Regions from separate parts of the Lysobacter sp. 22409 genome, predicted to be linked through region 2. Evidence: riboswitches for the same ligand, from Rfam matches in the RefSeq annotation. Region 2 holds a riboswitch; the other holds the start of a gene.
What was found. Region 2 has a riboswitch for cobalamin ahead of btuB (TonB-dependent vitamin B12 receptor). Riboswitches for the same ligand answer to the same signal wherever they lie in the genome.

Region 1 (5,124 bases), on a different contig from region 2:
CGCCAAGCTCTAAATGGCAACGGCAACGACGAATCTCGCTCTAAGGGTAGGAACGACGTGAGCCGCGACCACGAACTGTGGATGGCGACGATACTTCGCAGGCGGCGTCAAGTCCCGGCCTCGGTCGTGGCTTTGGCCTTGGCTGTTGTTGTGCGACGTCTCGCACTAGCGAAGGCAACAGAAGACCCGAAGGGCGGCCTGCATGGATGCAGGCCGTTTTTCATCGGGACAGGGATGTCCCGTATGAAAAAGCCCTGCGTTGGCATCGATCATGCGGGCTTGTGATTCAAAACAAAAGCATTTTTCTTTGGTGACTTTCTTTTGTTGCTTTAGACAAAAGAAAGTTAGCCGCCGCTTTAGTGGCGGAAGCTTTTGGCGTTTGATCCTGATCCTGATCCTGATCTCGCTTGAACGATGCGCGGCGAGATCGCAAGAGCGCGGTCGCGGCTCGCGCCGCTCCTACTCCCGCGAAGGCACGCTGCTTCGATGAGCGATATCGGCGCTGTCGCCTCTGCGCATCCCGCGGTCGCGGCTTGTGACCGGAGGAAATCCAGTAGGACGCCGCTCCTACCCTCAGAGCCCCCACCGCGATGCCACGAACACGAACCAACCCGCGCCACCGGCAACCCCTCAGCGGCGTATCTCGAACCCCGGGTTCTCATTGAGCGAACCATCCGCCTCCAACACCGCGTAACGCTCGCCATCGGGATGAAATACCACCGGAATCGGCTCCAGGAACAGCGGCCGCCGAACGAAACGCAGTTCCCAGCGGAAATGCTCCAGGGTCGTCAACGCGTCCAGTTGCTCGCGGGTCAGCCCTGCGCGCAAGGCCACGGCACTGGCCTGCTCGGTGCCGTTGCGTCGTTCACGGTTGGTCATCGGGTGCCGCTCCTTCAGGAATGCCGTATTGCGCTCTCGCCATGATCTTGCAACGGCATGCGAATGTCACCCGAGCGGCCACTGCCCGCGGGATGCTTCAGCGCCGACGCTCGACGACGAACCCATCCACCGCCACCGATGCTCCCCATCGTGGCGATGCGCCCATGCCGATCCGGATGCCCCAGTCACAGCAGCCCCCGCCGCACCAGTCATTTCGCCCGCATCGTTTCCAGGAATACACGCTGCCCATCACAGTATCGAGCGATGCCCGGCGTTTCGCCCGAGCATCGCACACAGGCGAACGCGATCTCCTACGCAAGCAAGCGAACATGGCGCATTCGTCGCGATGCATTCCATTCGCCGTGGTGCGGTGCCGTGCAGAGGCGTCACACATCCGCGCGACGACAAGATGAATGCGGCGTTCGAAGCAATCCGACCACGCTGTCGTGCGAGCGAGCGCGCAGCTTTGCGCAGCGCAGCTTGTCCGCTTTCGATCCGACGCCTACACTCCGCCGGCCACAGGTGTCCTGCCGCCGTACCGGCGAGCAGGGTGAAACGGGAAGCCGGTGCGAGTCGTCAGACTCCATTCCGGCGCTGCCCCCGCAACGGTAGGCGAGAACACCCGACTCAATACCACTGCGATCTCGCGGGAAGGTGTCGGGGTGATGCGGATCGCTCCGCATCGCTCGCAAGCCCGGAGACCGGCCAGTGGCGGGCATCGCATGCGATGCCATCCTCGGGTGTTGCGGTGGGCAACCGGACGGGCTGGCTCGACGCGGATGTCCGTTGCGTGGAACCGACTTGTCTTGCTCCGCAATCCCCGTCACGCGGGTGAGCGACACGGAGCTGAAACAATGAACGATATGAATCGCGTCGCGACCGAAGTCGCGACGGTCAAGCTGCTGATCGACGGTGCATTCGTCGAATCCCGATCCCAACAATGGCGCGATGTCGTCAACCCGGCTACACAGGCGGTGCTGGCGCGGGTGCCGTTCGCGACTGCGGACGAAGTCGACGCCGCGGTACGTTCGGCGCAACAGGCCTTCAAGAGCTGGCGCAAGACCCCGATCGGCGCGCGCGCGCGCATCTTCCTCAAGTACCAGCAACTGATCCGCGAGCACATGGGCGAGCTCGCCGCGATCCTCACCGCCGAACAAGGCAAGACCCTGGCCGACGCCGAAGGCGACGTATTCCGCGGCCTGGAAGTGGTCGAGCACGCGGCGGCGATCGGCAACCTGCAACTCGGCGAGTTGGCCAACAACGTCGCCGGCGGCGTCGACACTTACACCCTGTTGCAACCGCTCGGCGTCTGCGCCGGCATCACCCCGTTCAACTTCCCGGCGATGATTCCGCTGTGGATGTTCCCGATGGCCATCGCCACCGGCAACACCTTCGTGCTCAAGCCGTCCGAACAGGACCCGCTGGTGACGATGCGCCTGGTCGAACTGGCGCTGCAGGCCGGCGTGCCCAAGGGCGTGCTCAACGTCGTCCACGGCGGCGAAGACGTGGTCAATGCGATCTGCGACCACCCCGACATCAAGGCGGTGTCCTTCGTCGGTTCGACCAAGGTCGGCACCCATGTTTACAACCGCGCTTCGCTGGCGGGCAAGCGCGTGCAGTGCATGATGGGCGCGAAGAATCACGCGGTGGTGCTGCCGGACGCCAACAAGGAGCAAACCCTCAACGCCCTCGCCGGCGCAGCGTTCGGCGCCGCCGGGCAACGTTGCATGGCCGCCTCCACCGCGGTGCTGGTCGGCGAAGCGCGGGCCTGGATCCCCGAGCTGGTCGCGAAGGCGCGCACGCTTAAGGTCAATGCCGGCACCGAGCCCGGCACCGATGTCGGCCCGGTGATTTCCTGCGCCGCGCGCGAACGCGTCGAAAGCCTGATCGCCTCCGGCGTCGAGCAAGGCGCGAGGCTCGAACTCGACGGCCGCAAGCCGTCCGTGCCGGGTTTCGAGCGCGGCAACTTCGTCGGCCCGACGATCTTCTCCGGGGTCGAGCCCGGCATGCGCATCTACGACGAAGAGATCTTCGGCCCGGTACTGATCGTGCTCGCCGCCGACACCCTGGAAGCCGCGATCGACCTGATCAACGCCAATCCCAACGGCAACGGCACCGCCCTGTTCACCCAATCCGGCGCGGCCGCGCGCCGCTTCCAGGAAGACATCGACGTCGGCCAGGTCGGCATCAACGTGCCGATCCCGGTGCCGGTGCCGCTGTTCTCGTTCACCGGCTCGCGCGCCTCCAAGCTCGGCGACCTCGGCCCCTACGGCAAGCAAGTGGTGATGTTCTACACCCAGACCAAGACGGTCACCGCGCGTTGGTTCGACGACGAGACGCTCGGCCACGGCGTCAACACCACGATCAGTCTGAAGTGATGGCCGCCGTCATGAACCTGCAGGCGGTCAGTCCACCGCCATCGCAGCTCGGCGAAGACCAGCTCGCCTTCCGCGAGGCCGCGCGCGATTTCGCCCTCGCCGAACTCGCGCCGCACGCGGCGCACTGGGACGCGCAAGGCGTCTTCCCGCGCGAGGCCATCGGCAAGGCCGGCGAGCTCGGTTTCTGCGGCTTGTACGTCGACGAAGCCGCCGGCGGCTCGGGCCTGACCCGGCTCGATGCGGTGGTCGTGTTCGAGGAACTGGCCGCGCTCGATCCGTCCACGGCGGCGTTCATCAGCATCCACAACATGGCCACCTGGATGCTGACCGCGCACGCCTCGCCCGCCGTACGCGACCTCTGGGGGCCTCGGTTGGCCTGCGGCGAATGCCTGGCGTCGTACTGCCTGACCGAACCCGGGGCCGGCTCCGATGCCGCATCCCTGCGCACCCGCGCCGAACGCGACGGCGATCATTACCTGATCAACGGCGCCAAGGCCTTCATTTCCGGGGCCGGCGCCACCGACATGCTGGTGGTGATGGCGCGCACCGGCGGCGATGGCGCGCGCGGCATCAGCGCCTTCGCGGTGCCGGCCGACAGCGCCGGCATCGCCTATGGGCGCAAGGAAGAAAAACTCGGCTGGAACAGCCAGCCCACGCGCGGCGTGGTGTTCGACAACGTGCGGGTGCCGGCCGCGCATCTGCTCGCCGGCGAAGGCGACGGTTTCAAGATCGCCATGAAAGGCCTCGACGGCGGCCGCCTCAACATCGCCGCGTGCTCGCTCGGCGCGGCCCAGGGCGCACTCGACGCCGCACGTCGTTATCTCGGCGAACGGCGCCAGTTCGGCAAACCGCTCGCCGAGTTCCAGGCGCTGCAGTTCAAGCTCGCCGACATGGCCACGCAACTGGTCGCGGCGCGGCAGATGGTGCATACCGCGGCGCGCAAGCTCGATGCCGGCAGCGCCGACGCCATCGTCTGGTGCGCGATGGCCAAGCGCTTCGCCACCGATGCCGGCTTCGCGATCTGCAACGAGGCCCTGCAAATCCACGGCGGCTACGGCTACATGCGCGAGTACCCGATCGAGCGGCTGCTGCGCGACTGCCGGGTGCACCAGATCCTGGAAGGCACCAACGAAATCATGCGCGTGATCATTGCGCGCCATCTGCTGAACACCGAAGAGGAATTGCGATGAGCCGTGCCGACAAGCAGCACACCAGAAAGGTCTATGACGGACTGAAGCTCGACATCGACGGCCACACCGCCGTCGTCACCCTGAGCAATCCCCCGGCCAACACCTGGACCCGCGACAGCCTCGCCGCCTTGCGCGAGCTGGTGCGCGACCTCGATGCCGACCGCGAGGTCTACGCCCTGGTCGTCACCGGCGAAGGCGAGAAATTCTTCTCCGCCGGCGCCGACCTGAAGCAGTTCGCCGACGGCGACAAGGCCTTGGCGCGCGAGGCCGCACGCCGCTTCGGCGAAGCCTTCGAGACCCTCAGCGCGTTCCGCGGCGTGTCGATCGCCGCGATCAACGGCTACGCCATGGGCGGCGGGCTGGAATGCGCCCTCGCCTGCGATCTGCGTATCGTCGAGGAGCAGGCCCAACTGGCCCTGCCCGAAGCCACCGTCGGCCTGCTGCCCTGCGCCGGCGGCACCCAGCACCTGCCGCGTCTGGTCGGCGAAGGCTGGGCCAAGCGGATGATGCTGCTCGGCGAACGCGTCGACGCCGCCACCGCCCTGCGCATCGGCCTGGTCGAAGAGGTGGTCGGCAAGGGCGAAGCCAAGGCGCGCGCACTGCAGTGGGCCAAGCAGGCCGAGAAGCAGAGCCCGACCAGCGTCGCCGCTTGCAAGGCCCTGATCCAGGCCACCCGC
Region 2 (5,124 bases):
AAGGCGATTTGGGACCTTGGCTGGACCTGCAGCGCGAAGGTGCGATGAGCTTCGGGGCGTGGGCGGCGGCGCGCCATGGAGAAGGCACGGCGACCAAGCTCTACGTCGACCTGCCCGATGGGCGTTTACCCGCGGCCTGGCGCGACAAGCATGTGTTGTTCCGTTCGAACCTGATGAGCTGGCGTCTGAGCGGAGTGAACTGCGACGGCAGCGTCGAGTTCTACGCGCGCGCACAGGAACTCGATTGGCGTGCCTTGCAAGGGATGGCAGGTGCGGTGCTCGGCGACAGCGCCGCGATGATGGCCATGCTTGCCCGGGTCGTGCCAGGTTCGGAGTTGCCGCGGCCGAGCGGTATCAGCCTGTCGTTCTCGGCCGACGGTTCGCCGCGTGCGTTGAGTTGGTTCGTCGTGGCCAAGGCGATGTTCCGCGACGATGCCGAAGTGACGGCCAAGCTGCGCAGTCTCGCCGACGGCGTGCCGGCGCAGCTTTACGAGGCCTTGGCGGCCGGGCCGGAGGACGGGCGCTGGCGCCACGGCATGATCGGCGTGGTCGCCGACATCGCCGGCCGCAGTTGGGTGCAATGCGGGCTGCGGCCGACCTGAGCCTGCGTTCGTCGGTCGTGGGTGTTTCTGCGCCAAAAACAAAAAGCCCGGCGATGCCGGGCTTTTTGTCGACGCTCGACGATCCGCAGATCGGTCGACCGCTCAGTTGACCGGTGCGTAGCGCAGGGTCAGGAACCACTCGCGGCCGGGCTGATTGAAGTACGAAGAGGTTTCGTACTCGCGGTCGAACACGTTGGCCACGCGCGCCTGCAGACTCAGCGCGGGGGTGATCGCGTACTCGGCGCGCAGGTCGAGGGTGCCGTAGCCGCCCAGGCGGGTGCTGTTGGCGACGTCGTCGTAGCGCGAACCCGAGCCGACCGCGGTCGCACCGAAGCGGAACTTGCCGAAGCTGCGGTCCAGGTCGATGCGCGCGCTGTGCTTGGCCCGGCGCGGCAGGTCGTTGCCCTGGTAGAAGCCGGCGCGGTTTTCGGTGTCGAGGAAGCTCGCGCTCGCCGCCAAGGTCCATTGCGCGAACGTGGTGTCGATGCCGATCTCGGCGCCGCGCATGCGCGCGCGGTCGATGTTGTTGGGCAGGTTGATCGACGAGTCGTAGGTAATCAGATCGTCGGCGCGGGTGTCGAAGCCGTCGATGCGGGCGTTGAAACGCTCGCCGCGATAGGCCAGGCCGAGCTCCCAGGTCTTGGACTCTTCCGGGCGCAGGGTCGCGTTGCCGAAGAACGGGTAATACAGCTCGTTGAAGGTCGGCGCCTTGAACGCGGTGCCGTAGCCGACGGTGACGCGCCAGCGCTCGGCGAAGTTCAGGCCCCAGGCCGCGCCGCCGGTGGTGTGGCCGCCGAACTGTTCGTTGTCGTCGCGGCGCAGGCTGGCCTCGAACGACTGCGCGCCGAAGCGGCCCTGGTACTGGACGAAGCCGGCCTTGTTGTCGCGCTCGCTTTCGTCGTACACGGTGTCGCTGTCGACGCGGTCGCGCAGCCAATCGAAGCCCGCGGTCAGCACGTGGCCTTCGGCCAGGGTGAAGTCGCCCTGCAAGGTCGCACTGTCGCGATCGGTCTTGAAGAACCCCATTGGCACTTCGCCGAGGAAATTATCCGAGCTGTCGACGTTGCGGCCGGCCAGCAACTGCAGGTGAATGGTTTCCGACGGACGCCATTGCAGCTTGCCGCCGATCACCTGCTGCACGGTCTCGGAGCGGTTGACGAAGCTGCCGTCGTAATCGTTCTCGCCTTCCGCGCGCAGCGCCTGGCCTTCGATGCTCCACTGTTCGTTGAACTCGAGGCCGCCGCGCAGAGACAGGGCGTGGTTTTCGTAACCGTCGCGGTCGGGCTCGTCGGTGAAGCAGCCGGCGAACACCGGGAAGCCGGCGCCGCGGCAGGCGTTGATGCCCTCGGTCTTGCGGAAGCTGTAGTCGGCGCCGAACCAGCCGCGCTCGCTGCGACCGCCGAAGCCGGTGCCGAATTCGAGGCTGTCGTTGCTGCCGCCGCCGACGTGCACGCGCGGCGCGAAGCCCTGCTTCTCGCGGCGGGTGAACACCTGGATCACGCCGCCGATGGCGTCGGCGCCGTACAGGCTCGAACGCGGGCCGCGCACGATCTCGATGCGGTCGATCAGTGCCAGCGGCAGGTCTTGCAGCGCGGCCAGGCCCGAGGTCGGCGAGCCGACGCGGATGCCGTCGACCAGCACCAACACGTGGTCGGACTCGCTGCCGCGCAGGAACAGGGTGGTGAGCTTGCCGGCGCCGCCCTGGTTGGAAATGCTGATGCCGGCGCGGCCGCGCAGCAGGTCGTTGAGGTCGCGCGCCTGGCTGCGCTGGATGGTCTCGCGGTCGAGCACGTCGACCGGGGTCAGGGTGTCGTTGACGCTGACCGCGGTGCGGTTGGCGGTGACCACCACCTCGTCGAGGTCGGTGGCGTCGCCGGCCGGAGCGGCGAGGGCGGCGGTGGGCAGCGCCAGCGCACAGGCGATGGCAAGCGACAGATTCAGGGCGTACGTGTTCGGGGCGGACATGGGTAAAGCTCCAGCGCGCGCACCCGGAGGCGCGCGACGACGACGGCGGAAGGCGGTTGCGAGGAGGCAGCGGGCCGTGCAGACAGCCGGATAGCAGCCGCCGCGACGCCCTCCGCATCGCAACCTGTGGCGCCTCAAGGCCGGTCTCCGGACTCGCAAGCGCAGCGCCGACGCGGGGTCGGGCTGCCGATCGCGGCGCCTTCCCGTGCCGAGCACAGTGGCGGTTGCCGCGATCTGTCTTGCTTACCGTTGCGGGGGCAGTGCCGGACTGGCGCCGATCCTCCCGCAGGAGAGGGCGCGTCACCGGCTTCCCGTTTCAACCCGGCGATGGAGAAAGCCGCCGGGTCACCTTGAAGCGGTGCGCAGTCTACGCGAAGCCGGCGCCCGGGGCCAAAGCCGCGGGCGGGCGGAGCGGCCGGCCGGAGGGGGCGCAGCGGCGCCGACGGGCTCAGTCGCGCCCGTCGTCCTCGTCGTGGCCGCCGGGGCGGTCGTCGTCGTCCAGGCCGTTGCCGTCCAGACCGCCGCCCTCGAATGCGTCGTGGCGTTCTTCGGCGTGCACGGTGGTGTGCACCGGCGCGGCGGCCGGCTTGTTGCGCGGCGGCGGCAGCAGCGCGGTCGCGGCTTCGGCGGCCTGGATCAGCTGTTGTCGGCGTTCGTCGCTGATCTCCTGCCAATGGCAGTCCAGCAGCGCGCCTTCGATCGCGTACAGCAGGTTGAGCGTCGGCTTGAAGCCGGCGCGCTTGACGCGCATGAAGGCCTCGACCGTGCCGATCGCGGAGATGTCCTCGTGCGTGCGCAGGCCGACCTGGCGCAGCCAGGCCGCGCTCTTGGGGCCGATGTTGCGCATCTTCGGCGCGGTCATGCCAGCGCCTCCACGTACACGCGCGCCAGCGCTTCCAGGCCGGCCTGGTCGTCGGCATCGAAACGGTCCGGAACCGGGCTGTCGAGGTCGAACACGCCGATCAGGGAATCGCCGTGGACCAGCGGCACCACCACTTCCGAACGCGAGGCGGCATCGCAGGCGATGTGGCCGGGGAAGGCGTGCACGTCGGCGACGCGTTGGGTCTGGCGGGTCGAGGCGGCCGCGCCGCACACGCCCTTGTCGAGCGGAATGCGCACGCACGCCGGCAAGCCCTGGAACGGGCCGACCACGAGTTCTTCGCCGTCGTAGAAATAGAAGCCGACCCAGTTGAGTTCCGGCAGGGCATGGCTGACCAACGCCGACAGGTTGGCGGCATTGGCGATACGGTCGCGTTCGCCGTCGAGCAAACCGCGCGCCTGGGCGAGCAGCTGCGCGTATTGCTCGGGCTTGTCGCCCGATAGTGCGGAGGTTTTAAACATCATCGGAGTGTAACAGCGGCATCCGCCGCCACTACCATGGTGGACTCCACGCCCCAGGGAAAAGCGCGAGATGAGTCACACCCAGCCCCCGGTGGAGGCCGGCTCCCGACCAACGGCCGCGTCCGCGGTGTTTCCGCGCGGCGTGTTCGTCACCGGCACCGACACCGGCATCGGCAAGTCGGTGGCCAGCGCGAGCTTGTTGCACGCCTTGCGCGCGCGCGGGCTGCGCGCGGTCGGCATGAAGCCGGTGGCGAGCGGTTGCGAACGCACGCCCGAGGGTTGGCGCAACGAGGACGCCTTGCTGTTGCAAGCGGCCAGTGCGCCGAGACCGCACTACGACGACGTCAATCCCTACGCCTTGCCGCAGCCGTTGGCGCCGGAACTCGCCGCCGCGCAGGCCGGCGTCGAGATCGCGCTCGCGACGATCCTCGCCGCGCATGCGCGCTTGGCGGCGCAGTCGGACACGGTGGTGGTCGAAGGCGTCGGCGGTTGGGCCGCGCCGATCAGCGCCACGCTCGACCAGATCGACCTGGTGCGCGCGCTGGACCTGCCGGTGGTGTTGGTGGTCGGCCTGCGCCTGGGCGCGATCAATCACGCGCGTTTGAGTGCGCGCGCGATCCAGGCCGACGGCGCCCGCCTGGTCGGCTGGATCGCCAACGACATCGACCCGCAGATGGCGCGCGCCGACGACAACTTCGAGATCCTGTGCCGGCGTCTGCCGGTGCCGTGCTGGGGGCGTCTGCCGTATCTCGCTTCGCCCGATCCGCAGGCCCTGGCGGGGCGCTTGCAGCCGTTGTCCTAGCGCGGCGATCGCTCTGCAGTCCGCCTGCGATCCGTGGCGACGGCGAAGGCCGAATCGCGGGCAACAAAAAACCCGGCAGCCGAAGCTGCCGGGTTTTTCGTATCCGCCATGACGGCCGGAGAGAGAGACGGTGCGCTTACTTGGTCGCGGCAGCAGCCGGAGCCGTCGCCTTCGCCGCGGCCTTGGCGGCCTTCTCGACGTTGGCCTGGGTGGCCTTGGCAGCGGTTTCGATCTGCGACTTGGCCAACTCGGCGATCGCTTCGTTGGTCTTCACGGTGCGGCCGAAAGCTTCCTGGCCGGTGCTGACAGCGCGCTCGACGTTTTCGCGAGCGATCTGCGCGCCCTTCGGCCACAGGGTCTTGAAGGCTTCCAGGTCGCGGGCTTCGGCGGCTTCACCGAAGAAAGCGAAAGTGG

Region 1: another riboswitch for cobalamin. It lies ahead of ACTJJK_RS04010 (CoA-acylating methylmalonate-semialdehyde dehydrogenase); the one in region 2 lies ahead of btuB (TonB-dependent vitamin B12 receptor).

What each region holds. Positions count from the first base shown of each region.
Region 1 covers NZ_JBQEOE010000005.1:28,285-33,408, reverse strand. Annotated here, with positions in the region: partial or broken gene ACTJJK_RS04020 (hypothetical protein) at 1-285, shown strand, start outside; gene ACTJJK_RS04015 (hypothetical protein) at 631-879, opposite strand; cobalamin riboswitch at 1,383-1,603, shown strand; gene ACTJJK_RS04010 (CoA-acylating methylmalonate-semialdehyde dehydrogenase) at 1,743-3,257, shown strand; gene ACTJJK_RS04005 (acyl-CoA dehydrogenase family protein) at 3,269-4,447, shown strand; gene ACTJJK_RS04000 (enoyl-CoA hydratase) at 4,444-5,124, shown strand, end outside.
Region 2 covers NZ_JBQEOE010000006.1:130,350-135,473, forward strand. Annotated here, with positions in the region: gene ACTJJK_RS05205 (hypothetical protein) at 1-602, shown strand, start outside; gene btuB (TonB-dependent vitamin B12 receptor) at 705-2,567, opposite strand; cobalamin riboswitch at 2,689-2,935, opposite strand; gene ACTJJK_RS05215 (TfoX/Sxy family protein) at 3,016-3,429, opposite strand; gene ACTJJK_RS05220 (GAF domain-containing protein) at 3,426-3,908, opposite strand; gene bioD (dethiobiotin synthase) at 4,036-4,710, shown strand; gene ACTJJK_RS05230 (phasin family protein) at 4,847-5,124, opposite strand, start outside.